2 regions of the Viridibacillus sp. KH_047 genome follow, and region 1 is predicted to be linked to the other one. Evidence: predicted binding sites of a transcription regulator. Region 1 holds the regulator's gene; the other holds the start of a gene.
The links. Region 1 encodes LexA, which represses DNA repair genes until DNA is damaged. Its sites were predicted from a motif close to CGAACATATGTTCG; they were not measured.
Positions count from the first base shown of each region.

Region 2: AC3IS5_RS09590 (type IA DNA topoisomerase) is a predicted target of LexA. The motif match lies at 1,819-1,832, and genes of this name have one in related genera.

Region 1 is NZ_CM174479.1:3,094,953-3,098,157, reverse strand. It holds gene AC3IS5_RS15305 (hypothetical protein) at 1-78, shown strand, start outside; gene AC3IS5_RS15300 (hydrolase) at 257-547, opposite strand; gene lexA (transcriptional repressor LexA) at 981-1,601, opposite strand; gene yneA (cell division suppressor protein YneA) at 1,768-2,082, shown strand; gene AC3IS5_RS15285 (YneB family resolvase-like protein) at 2,079-2,735, shown strand; gene AC3IS5_RS15280 (DUF896 domain-containing protein) at 2,802-3,038, shown strand; gene tkt (transketolase) at 3,132-3,205, shown strand, end outside.
Region 2 is NZ_CM174479.1:1,913,627-1,916,831, forward strand. It holds gene AC3IS5_RS09580 (multicopper oxidase family protein) at 1-338, opposite strand, end outside; gene AC3IS5_RS09585 (GNAT family N-acetyltransferase) at 1,057-1,518, shown strand; gene AC3IS5_RS09590 (type IA DNA topoisomerase) at 1,870-3,205, shown strand, end outside.

The DNA of each region.
Region 1 (3,205 bases):
AAAGGGCTTTGTAGAGATAAGGCGACAGATTACGCCATAAAAGTTGCTGGACGGTTAAATATGCAGGGGAAGGGGTGAGTGGCGTGATGGGGAATCATTTAGGAAGGTGAATACGTTTTATTGTCCAGGTGACAACATGCACGAATGGCAAATACTTTCTATGTACGGTTGATAGCCTACGCTTAAATAAATTCCGATGATTCTCTTGCTGATCAGAAAGGCCTCTTCCATAAAGAAAGAGACCCGTTATTACTTATTAATTTGCTTCAATACGAATAGCTTGAATTTCTTGGCAGTCTACGATAAGTGTTGAACCAGGTTCAGTTTCTGGATCATTAAAGAATGCGCAACAATTTTTCTGATCTAAGGTAATAAAAACGACATCTTCTAACACCGAACCACCTTTTAAGAAAACATCAACTTCAGTCTGTGTTTGCAATCGTCTTAATTGATCACATGCGCAACCATTACAACGATGTTCTTCTTTTTCATGGTGATGTTGCTTATCACACTTATCACACTTACAACCATCTCTATTAATACTCATTTTCAAGACCTCCTTTCCGATTCGAATGACTTACATTGATAACATATGGTTTAAAATGAAAAGAGGTTGTGCAATTTGTCCAACAATAAAAAAAATAGTTGTTTTTGGGAAGTATCCTAGTGGTATTTACGAAAACTGTTGGATTAATTCTTTGTCATACGAAGTCTGCATTTATGAGAGGTATAATAGGGGGTGGATCAATTTTACGATTCGTTATTTTGCTGATTTTCTTTACTTGTTTTTCGATTTCTCTTTTTGTGTAACCGAATAATACTTAAAGTAACTAAAATAGAGAATAAATCACGATAACGATATATGTGGCCTGCGTTATATAAAATGTGCGAATATATGAATAATATATTTTGGTTATGTATAAAAAAAGATTGCAAGAATCCATATTTCACTGATTCCTACAATCCGATATAGTTGTACCTTATAATACGTTACGATACAAACCAACTACTTTTCCTAAAATGGAAACTTGATCTACGATAATTGGCTCCATTGAAGAGTTTTCTGGCTGTAAGCGGAAATAAGATTCCTCTTTAAAAAATCGTTTTACAGTTGCTTCATTATCCTCTGTCATCGCTACAACAATTTCACCATTACTTGCGGTTGCTTGTTGTTTCACGATTACATAGTCTCCATCTAATATACCAGCTTCGATCATAGATTCGCCCATAATTTCAAGCATGAAAATTTGATCTTCAGTTGTTCCATAAGAATCTGGAATAGGGAAGTATTCTTCAATATTCTCAATTGCCGTAATAGGAAGGCCTGCAGTAACTTTACCAACTAGTGGTACATGTACAACACCTTGTTTTGCGATTGTAGAATCTTGTTGATCTAAAATTTCGATTGCACGAGGTTTCGTTGGATCTCGTCGAATCAGCCCTTTGCTCTCAAGTCTAGCAAGATGTCCGTGGACTGTAGAACTTGATGCAAGACCAACTGCTTCACCAATTTCACGGACGGAAGGTGGGTATCCTTTAGTGCGAACTTCCTCTTTGATGAAAGACAATATATCTTCTTGTCTTTTCGATACTTTTTTCAATCCAATCACCTCTTTATCTCATACTATGTAAAAGTTATTAATAGTATAGCATTAGCGAACAAACAGTGCAAACATAAGTTCGAAAAAGCCGTTGACAAAAACAAATGTTCGGTTTATATTGAGAACATACATTCCGAACGGGTATTCGAAAAAGGGGAGAATAAGTGTGAGTTGGTTCAAAAAAAATCAATATATTACATTACTTTTTGGATTTTGCGTAATATTTACAACAATATTAGTGGTTGCAAATAGTGGGAAAACATCATATAAAGAAATTAAAGTTCATGACGGAGATACTTTAATTTCTCTTGCAGATAGATATAAAGGTAAAATGGCTGACCATGAATGGATAGCAAAGGTTAAAAATGAAAATAATTTAATTGACGATACTATTTATGCGGGGCATACTCTAATAGTTCCGGAACATGATAATTTTAAAGTTCCAAATATAGGAGTAGAAGTGGCGAGTGATAATAAATGAAACAAAAAATAGCAATACTCTATTGTCGTGTAAGTACTGAAAAAGATACACAAGATACTTCGCTTGAAAGGCAAGAGATTGAGTTAAGGGAATTTGCAACGAGTAAAGGCTATGAAGTTGCACAAGTCTTTACAGATCGACATAGTGGATATGATATTGATCGGGAAGGATTACTTGATTTACTTGAGAGTGTGAAGGAATATGAACAACCAGCACTATTTGTTCAAGATGAGACACGTTTAGGACGTGGCAATGGCCGAATGGCGGTACTTCATTTACTGCAAAAAACGAATACAGATATTTTCACATTAAGTGACGCAGGTCACGCCCGGCTAAATGAGATGGACGCTATGTTGCTAGAAATTCTAGCGATAGTCGAAGAGTATCAACGTAAATTACATAATGCGAAAATCCGTAGAGGGATGAGACGAGCTGTACAGAACGGATACAGGCCAGAAAAAAATTTAAAAGATCGAGGAAATCCTGAGGGTAGAGATCGCATAGATGTTCCAATTGAACAAATCATTCAACTTAGACAGAAGGGTATGACATTTGAAGAAATTGCAGACACTTTGAGAGGATTGGGCTTCCAAGTAAGTAAAGCGACAATTCATCGAAGATTTATGGAATTTAAAGAGAAAAATAAAGACTAAAAGCTTGCGCTTGCGGTCTTTTTTGCATACCTTTGTATTAAGGTCTGTATGAAAGGTGAGAAATAAATGTTATCAAAAGAAAAATTACAACGTATAAGTGTACTTTCTAAAAAATCAAAGTCACAAGGTTTAACTGTAGAAGAAGCAAAAGAACAAACAGCACTTCGTAAAGAGTACTTAGACACATTTCGATCTTCAATGCGTGAGACGATTGAAAATGTCCGTGTTTTCGATCCAGAGGGAAATGAAGTAACGCCTGAGAAGTTACGTCAAAAACAAAATAAGAATAATCGGTTAAATTAAACACATATTTATAGAGAAAACATTGTTTTATATTAGATTTTTGACTAAAATATATTAGTACACTATTTAGCTTAAGAAAGGATGTCTATTAAAATGACTCAACAAGCAGATCAGCTTGCAATTAACACTATTCGAACTTTGTCAATTGATGCTATTGAAAAGGCTAA
Region 2 (3,205 bases), 1.2 Mb from region 1:
CTATCTGATTCAACGCTAGCACCGTGTACATGTACAACTGTTCTTACATCAGGTACATCCGTATGAGCACCATGTACCGTATGATCTATAGGCAAAAGATGTGTAGGGGGGAGATTGTTCGACCATTTAATATATACTCTTTCTCCACTTTCTACTTCAAATGTAGGTCCAGGGTAGCTACCTTCATATCCCCAAACGGTTGTATCAGGTAACTCACTATGGAGAGATTGCTTAAATTGCGTCATATTCACCTTATAATAAGTGTATAAATGATCTTTCCTACGAGGTTTTAAAACAGGGGGGATGGGAAGTTCATCTATGAATTTCGAGAGGACTATGTTTATTGGATTTGTTATGTATTCTGCACAATGTTTATCAGGGGTACAATTACATTGATCGCCACAAGAACAATTCGGATTTTGGCAATGAGGGTTCTGACAAGTGAGAGCCATGTTTGTTGGTGGTGTTTTGTTTTCGCCGCAATGTTTATCAGGAGTACAGTTACAATGATCTCCACAAGTACAATTCGGATTTTGGCAATGAGGGTTCTGACAAGTGAGAGCCATGTTTGTTAGTGGTGTTTTGTATTCTGCACAATGTTTATCAGGGGTACAATTACATTGATCGCCACAAGAACAATTCGGATTTTGGCAATGAGGGTTCTGACAAGTGAGAGCCATGTTTGTTGGTGGTGTTTTGTTTTCGCCGCAATGTTTATCAGGAGTACAGTTACAATGATCTCCACAAGTACAATTCGGATTATTGCAGTATGGGTTCGGGCAAGGTTTGGTGGATGGATGTTGGTTTGGCGAAAATTCGTCACGAACGTTCATACAGCTACCTCCATTTCTTATAATTAAGTTTATTTACTTTATGCAGAGGTTGCTTTATTTAGTGATTTATTACTTGGGATGTTTTTTTAGTTTTCTTAAAGTCTCTTAAAGAAGATGTTGGCAAATCAATAATGATGCGTAGCTATTTTATGTTAACCCAAATGATTTATGTAGCATCAATATTTGATGCTACAGCCAAAATTATATAAAAAGGAGAACAAAGATGAATTTGCAAACACAACGGCCTAAAATTATTCCTTGTACAGAACAATCATTATCAAATTTTTCAAGGGAAGAATACGAAATTGGTCCTCACATCATTCAGTATTTAGAGGAACTAAAAGAAGATTCTACCCTTTCTGGTTGGGGTGTATGGCTGGTTATCAATAAAGAAACAAACTCAATTATTGGTGATATTGGATTTAAAGGTAAACCAAATTCAGAAAACACAGTTGAAGTAGGATATGGAATTATACCTTCAGCACAAAATAAAGGATACGCAACAGAGGCAGTAAACGAAATTATAAAATGGGCGTTTTCATTTAAGAATGTAAATAAAGTAATTGCTGAATGCTTGGTTGATAATTTCTCATCAACTAGAGTGTTAGAAAAGCTAAAGATGAAAAAAATTGGAGTAGTAGATGATATGTTAAAATGGCAATTAGAAAAGGACATTTTTGTGTAAATAACCAAAGACGTATTAATTATAGTACGTCTTCTCAATTTATTAGTTTACGATTTATTTAAATTAACCTGCAAAAGTTCTACATACAGGCGTTAGATCCTACTTCGGTCAAGATAGCAACAATCTTTGAGAAAAGAGCCAAAATAAAACATAACCCTGTATTTCATTTGGTGGAATAAAAACAACCCGCAGATTACATGCTGAAAATGCAAAGCCTAACTTAATAGAAATATATTAAACTTAAACGTTTCAAAAGCCACCACACTTTTGAAGCGTTTTTCTCGTTCTCCAATAGCCAACCGAACAAATTTTCGGTATGATACGAGTAAGGATATAAATAGAGGTGTTAGTATGGGACTTACAGTGATTTTAGCTGAAAAACCATCGCAGGCGAAAGCCTATGCAGATGCTTTTCAAGTAGCAAAGAAAACAAAACATTACATAGAAATTGCCCCGAATCAGACGTTTCCTGATGGAGCGACGATTACATGGGGGATAGGGCATCTAGTTGAATTAAAACAACCGGCAGATTACAAGCCAGAATGGAAGCGCTGGTCGCTGGCACAATTGCCGATGATCCCGGATAACTATGAATTCCGAGTGGCAAAGGGCAAGTGGGATCAGTTTCAAGAAGTGAAGCGACTGTTTAAAGAAGCACGTGTACTTATCAACGCATGTGACGTGGACAGAGAAGGCTCTAATATTTTTTATTCCATCTATCGTCAAACGGGTGTGCGTCAGAAGCCAGTTCAGCGACTTTGGATTAATTCACTAGAAGTAGATGAAATTCGCAAGGGGTTCGCCAATTTGCGAAATAATGACAAGGATCTACTGCTGTATCATGAAGCGCAGGCACGTCAAATCAGTGATTGGCTCGTTGGGATGAATGCGAGCCGTTTATACACGATGCTGTTGAAGGCAAAGGGTCTGAATGAAACGATGTCGATTGGTCGTGTGCAATCGCCAACAGTCTACATGATTTATCAAAGACAACAAGAAATCGAGCATTTTAAACCGACCAATTTCTATGAACTAACAGCTGAATTTTTAGCTGAAAAAGGGCCATATAAAGGGAAAGCGGCTATTAAGAAGGATAAGCGGGAAGAAGTCGAGCAAATACTTCATCAAGCTAGTATTACTGAAGGTGAAATCCTGCCAGGTGTGATTAGAGATGTCAAAAAAGCGCGGAAGCATGTTAAACCTCCGAAGTTACATGCACTTTCTACATTACAAGCTAAAGCCAATAAAATATGGAAATACAGTCCAGCAAAAGTGTTGGAAGTTGTGCAAGGTTTGTATGAGAAAAAGCTAGTCTCTTATCCAAGATCAGATTGTCAGTATATAACCGAAGCCGAATTTAGTTATCTGGCTGACAGAGTAGCGGATTATCAGAAAATCGTAGATAAATCATTTGAGATTGCAACCGCACGTCCTCAAAAACGTTATGTAGATAATGCACAAGTGGAAGAGCACTATGCCATCATACCAACAAAAACAATTCCTACGGCAGCAAAAGTACAAGGCTTATCACCAATGGAGCGAAATATTTACTTTGAAATCGTGAAGAGTGCACTGGCGATGTTCCATAGAGATCATGTATATGAAGAAACGACAATCATGACAAATGTGAAGGCAATCGATTTTAAAACAGTTGGCAAAGTGGAGCTAGATCCAGGATTTAAAACAC